DNA from 2 places in the Streptomyces sp. NPDC048275 genome. Region 1 is predicted to be linked to the other one. Evidence: riboswitches for the same ligand, from Rfam matches in the RefSeq annotation. Region 1 holds a riboswitch; the other holds the start of a gene.

Region 1 (5,888 bases):
GCCTCCTTGACCGTGCCCGCGCGCGTGGAGCCACCGGCTCCGTAGGTCACGGAGACGAAGTCGGGCGCGACGGCCTCGACCCGGCGGAGCGCGTTCCACAGGCTCCGCTGGCCCTTGGGGGTCTTCGGCGCGTAGAACTCGAACGAATACGTCGTCTTGCCGGTCGCGAGCATGTCGCGCACGGTGCGTGCGCGGTCAGTCCTGGTGGAAGCAGATCCGAGGGCCATACCCGCAGGTTAGCCAGGGGGCGCCGGTCACCCAACCGAACTGAAGAGAATTGTCCGATATGTCGATTTGTTGTCCACCCCTCGGACAGGCATCGGACAGCCATCGGGCACCTCGGGCACCCTCGGGCACCCTTGGGTAAACGATCGAACAAACCGTCGGACAACAACTGATCCGGACGACCGTGCGGAGCTATGCGTGACGCAGCCGCTTCGCGAATTCTCCCGCCGCCGCTGCCGGATCGTCCGCCTCGGTGATCGCCCGCACGACGACGACACGGCGGGCGCCCGCCTCCAGTACCTCGTCGAGATTGCCGAGGTCGATGCCGCCGATGGCGAACCAGGGCCGGTCCGTGCCCAGTGCGGCGGTGTGACGGACCAGGTCGAGGCCGGGTGCGTGGCGGCCGGGCTTGGTGGGGGTGGGCCAGCAGGGGCCGGTGCAGAAGTAGTCCACACCCTCCTGGACGGCGGCGGCCTGGGCCTCGGACTCGGCGTGTGTGGAGCGGCCTATCAGTACCTCGTCACCGAGGACGGCGCGGGCCGCCGGGACCGGGAGGTCGCCCTGGCCCAGGTGCAGGACGTCGGCGCGGGCCGCGTGGGCGACGTCCGCACGGTCGTTGACCGCGAGGAGCTTGCCGTGGCGGGCGCAGGCGTCCGCGAAGACCTGGAGGTGCTCCAGCTCCTCTGCTGCCTCCATACCCTTGTCGCGCAGCTGCACGATGTCGACGCCGCCCGCCAGGACCGCGTCCAGGAACTCGGCCAGGTCGCCCTGGCGCTTACGGGCGTCCGTGCAGAGGTAGACGCGGGCGTCGGCGAGCCGGGTGCGGGCGGTGACGGCGTTCTCGGGCATGCGTGTGTCCCCCGTGGTGCGGTGCGTACGGACCACGTCGACCCGGGGTGGTCCGGGGCCGATCGTGGTCCGTACGCCGGACGGTTGTCGGATCAGACGGCGAGCGCCTGGGCGCGGCGCTTCACCTCCGTGCCGCGATTCTCGCTCAGAGCCTGCGCGGGGGTGCCGGGCAGGGTCGGGTCGGAGGTGAAGAGCCACTCGAGCATCTCTTCGTCGGAGAAACCGTCGTCCCGCAGGAGCGTCAGGGTGCCGGACAGGCCCTTGACGACCTTTTGCTCGGCCCCGTCGATGAAGGCGGCGGGGACGTGCAGCGCGCGGTTCTCACCACGGCGTACGGCGATCAGCTGGCCCTCCTTGACCAGCTGCCGGACGCGGGTCACCTCGACATCGAGCATTTCCGCGATGTCGGGGAGGGTGAGCCAGGCGGGGACGAGAGCATCGATCTTTGCGTCAATCTCGGTCACGGGACAAGCCTGCCATCCCCGACTGACAGTCGGTACCCGAGCACCCTCCGAGCCGGGTTCCTGTGACTGGTCGAGATCCATGTCACCTGGTTGCGATATCTGCCACCGGCGCCCAGTTCGGCGGGCTGCCATCATGCTGAGATGGCCCACGACATAGTGTTCTTCCTCGCTCCCGACGACGAGTCTGCCGCTGCGACGCGCCGGGGGGACCTGGTCAGGCCTTTGAGTCTGTGAGCTGCCGTTTCATTGAGCCGGACAGTGCCATCGCGGAGTGGGACATGTACTTCAAGGAGCCCTCTGCCGAGGTCCCGCCGATTGAGCAGCTCCTTGGGTGGTCGTGGCCGGAGTGGGTCACTGCCCCCTTGAACGATGGCGTTGAGGTGTTCGCTCTGCCGCAGCGGTTGACGCTGGCGTTGGCCAACGCCAGCTCCACCGAGCTGGAGGAGCTGGCAGGTCGCTGGACCGCGAGGCTCAGGTCTGCCGACGGGGACGATATGACCGACGATGATCTACTGGCGGTCCTGCAGGGAGTGTCCCGGCTAGCGGCGTCTGCGGTGAGCACGGGTGGTGGCCTCTACAGCTGGAGCGTCTGACCGTCCGGTGGAACCTCTTCGGGCAGTGGCATCGCCATCGGCTTGGGCGACAACCGGGCTGAAAAGTCGGATCAGGTGACAACAAGGCCGACCATCTGGTGACAAGCAACGTGCCCACCGAGCTGCTCAAGCCCAGGTCTGCTGGTGAGCCGCTGACATCTATCTCGACCAGTCACAGTTCCGAGTCGCGCAGATCGCATACGTTTTCGATTGCCCGCACCGCTACGCCGTCGCGTCCTTCAGGGGGCGGGACGGATCCGACAGCAGTTCCGGGTTCATCGGCGTACCCGCCTCGATCAGGCGGCGCCCCTGGGCCAGGTCCCTGGGCCGGCCGACGGCGAGGAGGGCGACGAGGCGGGCCTCGCGGAGCCAGCAGACCGTCCAGCCGGCGCCCGACGGGTCGCCGCGCCAGATCGTCGTGTCGGCGAACGCATGGTGGCCGGCGTACTGGACGAAGCGGCCGAACTGCTCGGACCAGAAGTACGGGACCGGGTCGTACGCCGCCGGCACCTCGCCGATGATGTTCGCCGCCACCGTGCGCGGGCCCTGCAGGGCGTTGTCCCAGTGGTGGACGAGGAGTCGCTCCTCGTACCGTCCCGAGGGGAAGGAAACGCAGTCGCCCACCGCGTAGACGTCCGGCACGGAGGTGCGCAGGTGCGCGTCGGCCACGACCTCGCGGTGGGCCCCGAGCTCGATGCCTGAGTCGGCGAGCCAGTCAGTGGCGGGGCGGGCGCCGATACCGACGACCACGGCGCCGGCGGGCACCCGGGAGCCGTCGTCCAGGATCACCGCGCCGGGCTCGACGCTCTCCACGCGCGCGTGGGTGCGCAACGACGCCCCGCTGTCGGCGTACCAGGCCGTCATGGGGTCGGCCACCTCGGCGGGCAGTACCCCGGCCAGCGGCCGGTCGGCGGCCTCGACGACGGTCACCGCGCACCCGGCCTCGCGCGCCGCGGTGGCGAACTCCGCGCCGATCCAGCCCGCCCCGACGACCACGATGTCGTGCTGCCGGGCTAGCACGGGGCGCAGCCGCTCGGCGTCGTCCAGGGTGCGCAGCAGATGGACGCCGGGTACGCCCTGCGCGCCCGGCAGCTGGATCGGTTCCGCCCCGGTCGCCAGGACCAGCACGTCGTACGGCACCGGCCCGGCCTCGGTGTCCAGCTCATGGTCCGCGGGGCGCACGCCCAGCGCCTCGCAGCCGAGCCGCAGTTCGATGTCCAGTGCCTCGAAGTCGACGTCGAAGGCGGAGCCCTCGGCCTTGCCGAGCAGCACCGCTTTGGACAACGGCGGGCGGTCGTACGGTTGGTGGGGCTCGGCGCCGATCAGCGTCACGCCGCCGGTGAAGCCCTTGTCGCGCAGGGCCACCGCGGTCTGCACTCCGGCCATGCCCGCGCCAACGATGACGACCTGCCGTCCCGTACGCCCCTGTGCCTGCGTCTGCTCGCTCACCTGATCACCATAGACACCTGAAAATCCGTCAGTCAGCGGACGTGCTCAGTGACCTGTTCCACATTGCCCGTCGAACGTGCGATCTGTTCGACCTGTTCGACCTGTCCGGCCTGCTCCACCTGTTCCACCACGCTCGTCCCACTGCCCGCCTGAGACTCCCACTCCCAGGTCTCCTCCAGGCGCAGCCGCCCGTCGGGAAGCTCTACGACGAGCGACACGCAGTGCCCCGAGGACGTGGCGCCGCCCCGCTTCAACTGCACGTACCGGAAATCGAGGCGGTCGCCCTCCCGCGTCCCCACGAGATGGCCCCGCACGACATCCCCGCCCGCGTACTCGGCCCAGATCTCGCCGTCCCGCTCGTGATAGGCGAACCGGGTGCGGGTACCCACCTGTCCCGGCGCCTGATCGGCGACCGGGGCGAGGACGAGTCCGTCGAGCGAACGGGCCATGGACGGAGGCTCCCTTACTGAGACATACGGCAGCGGGCTACGCTAGCCAACGTGCTGCATCTCCCGGGGGACGCCCCCCGGACCCCAGCACAGAAAACCACTCGCGGGAGCCCGGACGCACCGGGCTGAGAGGGAGGCTGGCGGCCTCCGACCGTACGAACCTGATCCGGGTCATGCCGGCGAAGGGAGGGGCTGGACGCCCATGTCGCCTACACGTACACATACCTCAGACGTCCTTGTCATCGGGGGCGGAATCATCGGTCTCGTCACGGCCTGGCGGGCCGCTCAGCGCGGGTTCGCCACCGCGGTCGTGGACCCCGAGCCCGGCGGCGGAGCCGCGCGCGTGGCGGCCGGAATGCTCGCCGCCGTCACCGAGCTGCATTACGGCGAACAGACCCTGCTGGGCCTGAACCTCGCCTCCGCGCGCCGTTATCCCGACTTCGTGACCGAGCTCACCGAGGCGACGGGCCAGGATCTCGGCTACCGCCGGTGCGGCACGCTTGCGGTCGCGCTGGACGCCGACGACCGCGCCCATCTGCGCGAACTGCACGCCCTGCAACAGCGGTCGGGGCTCGACTCGGAGTGGCTCAGCGGTCGCGAGTGCCGCCGTCTGGAGCCGATGCTCGCGCCCGGTGTGCGCGGCGGGCTCCGGGTCGACGGTGATCACCAGATCGACCCACGGCGGCTGGCGAAGGCCCTGGTCACAGCGTGCGAGCGGGCCGGAGTGAGGTTCCACCGGGCGTGGGCGGAGCGGCTGACCGTCGTACGGGATCGGGCCGCCGGGGTCGTCACCACGGACGGCGACCGGCCGACGGCGGGGCAGGTGGTGCTCGCCGCGGGAAGCCTCAGCGGGAAGCTCGCGGGCGTCCCCGACGACGTACTGCCGCCCGTGCGTCCCGTGAAGGGGCAGGTGCTGCGGCTGAGCGTGCCGCAGCGGTACGCGCCCTTCCTGAACCGGACCGTGCGGGCCGTCGTGCGCGGGAGCCAGGTCTATCTGGTGCCGCGCGAGAACGGCGAGCTCGTCGTGGGCGCCACGAGTGAGGAGCTCGGCTGGGACACCACGGTGACCGCGGGCGGGGTCTACGAGCTGCTGCGCGACGCCCATGAGCTGGTCCCCGGGATCACCGAGCTGCCGCTCACGGAGACGCGCGCCGGGCATCGCCCCGGTTCGCCCGACAACGCGCCGCTGCTCGGGCCGACCGGACTCGAGGGGCTCCTGCTGGCCACCGGCCACTACCGCAACGGCGTCCTGCTCACGCCCGTCACCGGGGACGTGATGGCGCACGTCCTGACCACGGGGGAGCTCCCCGATGTGGCCCGCCCCTTCACCGCCGCGCGTTTCAGCGCCGCCGCCGTCCGCACGGAGCAGCCCGCATGAACATCTTCGTCAACGGAGAGCGGCGCCCGATCGCCGCCGACACCGCCCTCGACACGCTCGTCGCCACCCTGACAGCGGCCCCGTCCGGTATAGCCGCCGCACTCAACGAAACCGTCGTCCCGCGCGCGCAGTGGTCGTCCACGTCCCTCTCCGAGGGAGACCGTGTCGAAATCCTCACCGCCGTCCAAGGAGGCTGACCCATGGCCGACGATCCTTTTGTCCTCGGGGGTACGACCTTCTCGTCCCGTCTGATCATGGGTACGGGGGGTGCGCCCAGCCTCGATGTCCTGGAGCGGGCGCTCGTGGCGTCCGGCACGGAGCTGACGACGGTCGCGATGCGACGCGTGAACCCTTCGGCGCACGGGTCGGTGCTGTCCGTGCTCGACCGGCTCGGCATTCGCGTGCTGCCGAACACGGCGGGGTGTTTCACCGCGGGAGAGGCCGTACTGACCGCCCGGCTCGCGCGCGAGGCGCTCGGTAC
Region 2 (5,888 bases), on a different contig from region 1:
AGTTCGAGCCACTCGGGCAACTCGCCCAGCCTCAGATCCGGCAGCCGGGCCGCGTTGGAAGCGAATGTCCACGCCTGCATCACACCGTCGTCGTCCAACTGCGCGGCCACCGCAGCCATCCGCTCCACCACGTCGGCCACGACGCCCTTCGAGTAGAGGAAGGACATGGAACCGGAAGCATCGAGGATCAGCACGACACGCGCCGTGACACCCACCGCACCGTGCTTCCGCAGACTGACGGCCACCTGCTCCTTGCGCAGTGAGAGCCGCTTGCGCATATCGACGGGCAGCTGCTCCTCGCCCTTGCTGAGGCTTGCTGCAGACGGTGTTGCGGTGGGTGTGGGTGCGGAGGGGCCCAAGGACGCGGCGGACACGGGCGTTGCCGCCGGCCTCGGGGGCATCTGCGGCGTCGGGGGCGTCGACGGGATCTGCGGGGCAGGCCCGGGGATCCCTGGCGTAACCGCGGCCGAAGCCGCCGGAGGGGTTGCAGGGTGGACCGGAGACGCATCCATGGACGCCTCCTCATCGACGCTGATGCCGAAGTCGGTTGCCAGGCCCGCGAGTCCGGACGCATACCCCTGTCCCACGGCGCGGAACTTCCACTGACCGCCGCGCAGATACAGCTCACCCCCGATGAACGCCGTCTCCGTCGTGGCCTCCATCTCGAAGCGCGCGACCTCCTGCTGCGTTCCGGCGTCCAACAGCCGCAGCGTCAGTCCGGACAGCTCACCGAAGGTGCCACCGTCGGCCGAGGCGCACAGAACGACCCGCTCGATCTCCGTTTCCAGGGCGCGCAGGTCCACTTCGACCGTGTCCGTCGTCGCATCGGCATCCCGCCGCTTGCCGAGATGGCGTACGGCGCGGGAGGCATGCTGCGGCTGGTTGTAGAAGACGAAGTCGCCGTCGTCCCGCACCCGTCCACCCACGCCGAGCAGCAACGCCGACGCGTCCGCGTCCGGTGCACCGGCTCCGCCTCTCCAGCTGAGCACGGCCTGCAGTGCCCCAGCGGTGACGGGAAGATTGGCGCCCTTGCTCATGGCTGTCGATGTCATGCGCCCAGTCTGCCGAGAGAACGCGGCCACGGAGCCGCTCGATGCACAAACATCCGCTTCGACCGGCCCACGGACACACTCACCACATACCTGCGCCTCCTCAAAGGAGACAGCAAAGGATTCAGTTTCGGCAGAGGCCGCCGCACGCCCCCTGACCGCGGTCGAGCGGCTGAGGAATGCCCAACGAAACTGAACTATGGCGGTGCTTCCTGGTCGACTGCCCCAAGGAGCACCGCCGTTCCAGCAATCAGTCTGTCAGCGGCAGGTAGACCCTGTTCCCGCTCGCCGCGAACTCCTTCGACTTCTGGAGCATCCCCTCGGCTACCTCCTCCGCCGTCGCCCCAGCGGCCGCCGTACCACCGAACCGCTCCGTGATGCTTTGGCTAATCTTCATGCTGCAGAACTTCGGGCCGCACATGGAGCAGAAGTGCGCCGTCTTTGCCGGCTCGGCCGGCAGGGTCTCGTCGTGGAACTCCCTTGCCGTATCCGGGTCCAGGGCCAGGTTGAACTGGTCCTCCCATCGGAATTCGAAGCGGGCGTCGGACAGCGCGTCGTCCCATACCTGCGCACCTGGGTGCCCCTTGGCGAGGTCGGCTGCGTGGGCGGCGATCTTGTAGGTGATGACGCCGGTCTTGACATCATCACGGTCAGGCAGGCCCAAGTGCTCCTTGGGCGTGACATAGCAGAGCATGGCCGTGCCCCACCAGGCGATCATCGCGGCACCGATGCCGGAGGTGATGTGGTCGTACGCCGGCGCGACGTCCGTCGTCAGCGGGCCGAGCGTATAGAACGGAGCTTCATCACAGATCTCCTGCTGAAGGTCGATGTTCTCTTTGATCTTGTGCATCGGGACATGTCCCGGGCCTTCGATCATCGTCTGTACATGAAAACGCTTCGCGATCGTGTTGAGTTCCCCGAGCGTCCTCAACTCCGCGAACTGCGCCGCGTCGTTGGCGTCCGCGATCGACCCGGGTCGCAGCCCGTCGCCCAGAGAGTACGTGACGTCGTAGGCGGCGAGGATCTCGCAGAGTTCCTCGAAGTTCGTGTACAGGAATGATTCCTTGTGGTGCGCCAGGCACCAGGCCGCCATGATCGAGCCGCCGCGCGAGACGATGCCGGTCTTGCGGTTCGCGGTGAGCGGCACGTACTGCAGGCGTACACCCGCATGGACGGTCATGTAGTCCACGCCCTGCTCGGCCTGCTCGATAACGGTGTCCTTGTAGATGTCCCAGGTCAGCTCCTCGGCGTGGCCGTCGACTTTCTCCAGGGCCTGATAGAGCGGCACCGTGCCGATAGGGACAGGGGAGTTGCGCAGGACCCATTCACGCGTGGTGTGGATGTTGCGGCCGGTGGACAGGTCCATGACCGTGTCAGCGCCCCAGCGGGTTGCCCAGGTCATTTTCTCGACCTCCTCCTCGATGGAGGAGGTGACAGCGGAGTTGCCGATGTTGGCGTTGACCTTCACCAGGAACCGCTTGCCGATGATCATCGGCTCGATCTCCGGGTGGTTGACGTTCGCGGGCAGTACCGCGCGGCCGGCGGCGATCTCCTCACGGACGATTTCAGGGTCGACGTTCTCGCGGATCGCCACGAACTCCATCTCGGGCGTGATCTCGCCGCGGCGAGCGTATGCGAGCTGTGTGACCGCCTCTCCGGGACGGCCCCGGCGCGGCTGGCGCGGCCGCCCCGGGAAGACGGCGTCGAGGTTGCGCAGGCCCCCGCGCGGCGAGGTGTGCTTGATCCCGTCGTCCTCAGGACGGACGGGACGACCCGCGTACTCCTCGGTATCACCGCGGGCAGTGATCCAGTTCTCGCGCAGCGGCGCCAAGCCCCTGCGTACGTCGGTGTCGGCCGTCGGATCGGTGTACGGACCGGAGGTGTCGTACAGCGTGACGGACTGCCCGTTGGTGAGGTGCACCTGACGGACCGGCACCCGTAGGTCGGGGCGAGAACCCCCGACGTATGCCTTGTGCCAGCCGATGGACTTCCCGGCCTCCTGCGGCTGTTCGCCCTGGCTGGAGGCAGGCGTGCGTACGTCCTTGTTGGTCATGAGACCTACTCCCTACGCCGGCATTACCCGGTAACAGGTTCAGCGGTCGACGCAGCGGCTTCCGTCTGCCGATGTTTCATGTGAAACATCGCTAAGACGAAGGTCAGCGCCCTCTCAGCCCGGTGCTCCGAGCTCCCGCGTGTGCAAAGGTGCCTCCACGCTAGCGTCATATCTGGCGCGGTGAACAGAGGGCCTCCGCCGTTCTTGCGATGATCGGTCGGTGACCACATCGCAGAAGCCCTCGTTCCCACCGCCCGAGCCGCCGCGCCGACCCGGCTCCGGTGACGGCCATGGACATGGCTCCGATAACGGCCACGGGCATGGACCGGACGGCGACCGTGGCCCCGGGCCCGGAGATGGGCACGGCCCCGGAGACGGACACGGATCGGGCGGCGGGCACGGATCGGACCACTCTCACAGTCACAGCCATGGCCCCGCCGCGCCTGTCTCCAAGCACCTGCGCAAGGTCATCGCCGCGGTGCTGATCCCCTTCGCCGCCGCGGTCTTTGTGGGTCTCCTGGTGCTCTGGCCCGGTGGTGCCCCGTCTCACGAGCGCACCGGCGTCGGCTTCGACCGGCAGACCCAGCAGGCCACCGTCACCAAGGTCGACAAGGTGGACTGCAAAGCCGTCAACGCGTCGGGGGAGACCCCGACCGGCGCCACGTCCACCGCCGAAGGCTCCTCCGCCCAGCAGCAGGCGACGGGCGACTGCAAGAAGGCGACGATCCGGGTCGACACCGGCAAGGACAAGGGCCGTACGTTCACCGAGATCGTCCAGCCCGACCAGTCACGGCAGTTGCACCAAGGCCAGAAGGTCGTGGTCGCATACGAACCCTCCGCGCCCAAGGATCTGCAGTACTCCGTCAGCGACGTGAACCGGAAGTTCCCCCTGGCGCTGCTCGCCGGGATCTTCGCCGTGGTCACCGTGGTGGTGGGCCGGATGCGCGGCGTCATGGCGCTGATCGCGCTGGCCGTCAGCTTCCTGATCCTGACGTTCTTCATCCTGCCCGCGATCCTGCAAGGCTCGGATCCACTGATCGTGGCGATTGTCGGGGCCAGCGCCATCATGCTGATCGCGCTGTACATGTGCCATGGCCTCTCGGCCCGCACGTCGGTGGCGGTGATCGGCACGCTGCTCTCGCTGGTGCTGATCGGCGTACTCGGCTCCATGTTCATCGGCTGGGCCGCGCTGACCGGCAACACGGACGACAACACTGGACTGATCCACGGCTTGTATCCGTCCATCGACATGAGCGGTCTACTGCTCGCCGGCGTCATCATCGGTTCGCTCGGTGTCCTCGACGATGTGACGGTGACACAGACGTCCGCGGTCTGGGAGCTGCACGAGGCCAATCCGACGATGGGCTGGCGCGGTCTGTACCGCGCGGGCATTCGGATCGGCCGCGACCACATCGCGTCGGTCGTCAACACGCTCGTCCTGGCATACGCCGGCGCCGCGCTGCCGCTGCTGCTGCTCTTCTCGATCGCGCAGAGCAGTGTGGGCGCGGTCGCCAACAGCGAACTGGTCGCCGAGGAGATCGTGCGCACTTTGATCGGCTCGATCGGTCTCGTCGCCTCAGTGCCGGTGACCACCGCGCTGGCCGCCCTGGTGGTCTCGGCGGACCGGCCAGGGGGCCCTGCCGTCCCCGTGGAGCCCGCCGGGAGCAGGACTCCGGTGCGTGGCGGGAGGGGGCGCCGCCGCAAGCGCTGAAGCCTCCTGGCACGCCTCACTTGTGAGGAAGCGTTACTCCACTTGGGGGTACCAGAGCGCTGTCAGCCCGCGCTCTGCTCCTCCGCGAGGATCCGGTCCAACGCCTCGTCGAGGTGGGCGTCGAAGTCGGCCAGCGAACGCTCCTGCCCCAACGGCACCAACTTGTCCGTGCGATCGAGGAATGCCACGAGCGGCGCCGCCCCGGACCGGAACAGCGCGTGGTCGCTGCCCACCTGAAGCCGGATCAGCACCTCGCCGAACGCGTCCGGATCGGCGGGCGCGATGTGCACATCACCGTCGCCGCACGGCCGGCCCACGCCGTCGATCAGCAGCTCCCGCCCGAACGCCCAGGTCACGGGCGCATCTCCGGGCAAGTGGAAGGTCAGCCGCACCGCGTAGGGATCACAAGTCTCGTATCGCAGCTCCACCGGAATACGGAAGGAGAGCTCCTCCGACACGAGGAAGCTCATCATGATCTCTGCCTGTACCGACTCGCGCATCGCCTACCCCGTCGTTTGCCGTCGACTGGCCAGGAATCATCCCCCTGACACTGCCGAAATCTTGCTCAACGTACACAAGAGATCACAAGGAGTGAGTTTTCAGATGCTGATAGAGATCGCGAGTGACCCTAAAAGCCTGCCGATCTCACCCTGCAGCTGCCGTGCCGCGGGTAGCAGTCGATCGGCTTGGTGAACAGGCAGAGAAATGGCCAAAGTCGCGGCAGTTGTGCCGGCTGTGAGGGGGAGAGCGGCGCAGACCGTGCCCAGCGCGTACTCCTGCCGCTCGATGACGGGCTCCATCCGCCCCGTCCGCTCCAGGCGCCGCAACAGACTGGCGTTGTCACGCACCGTGTACGGAGTGATCGACTGCACCGGATAGCGATCGAGGTGATCCCGGCGGGCCTTCTCGTCCAGCTGGGACAGCAGACACTGGCCGACCGCGTGGGCGTGCCCGGTCTCCCGAAAGTCGGCCCACTCCTCCACCGCCGGATTCCCCGGGGTGTCAGCGACGCACATGACCTCGATCTCACCGTCGCGGTAGACCGCGTAGTACACCGGCACACCGATCGAATCGC

What was found. Region 1 has a riboswitch for thiamine pyrophosphate ahead of thiO (glycine oxidase ThiO). Riboswitches for the same ligand answer to the same signal wherever they lie in the genome.
Region 2: it holds a riboswitch for thiamine pyrophosphate, as region 1 does, so the genes downstream of both, thiC (phosphomethylpyrimidine synthase ThiC) here and thiO (glycine oxidase ThiO) in region 1, are expected to answer to the same signal.

The regions. Positions count from the first base shown of each region.
Region 1 is NZ_JBEZLR010000004.1:121,774-127,661, forward strand. It holds gene metF (methylenetetrahydrofolate reductase [NAD(P)H]) at 1-227, opposite strand, end outside; gene thiE (thiamine phosphate synthase) at 418-1,074, opposite strand; gene AB0D57_RS04500 (Rv2175c family DNA-binding protein) at 1,167-1,538, opposite strand; gene AB0D57_RS04505 (hypothetical protein) at 1,817-2,131, shown strand; gene AB0D57_RS04510 (FAD-dependent oxidoreductase) at 2,354-3,580, opposite strand; gene AB0D57_RS04515 (hypothetical protein) at 3,613-4,029, opposite strand; TPP riboswitch at 4,123-4,234, shown strand; gene thiO (glycine oxidase ThiO) at 4,232-5,407, shown strand; gene thiS (sulfur carrier protein ThiS) at 5,404-5,604, shown strand; gene AB0D57_RS04530 (thiazole synthase) at 5,608-5,888, shown strand, end outside.
Region 2 is NZ_JBEZLR010000018.1:69,506-75,393, reverse strand. It holds gene AB0D57_RS14025 (VWA domain-containing protein) at 1-1,052, opposite strand, end outside; gene thiC (phosphomethylpyrimidine synthase ThiC) at 1,300-3,102, opposite strand; TPP riboswitch at 3,095-3,251, opposite strand; gene AB0D57_RS14015 (YibE/F family protein) at 3,323-4,813, shown strand; gene AB0D57_RS14010 (SsgA family sporulation/cell division regulator) at 4,876-5,313, opposite strand; gene AB0D57_RS14005 (IclR family transcriptional regulator C-terminal domain-containing protein) at 5,413-5,888, opposite strand, start outside.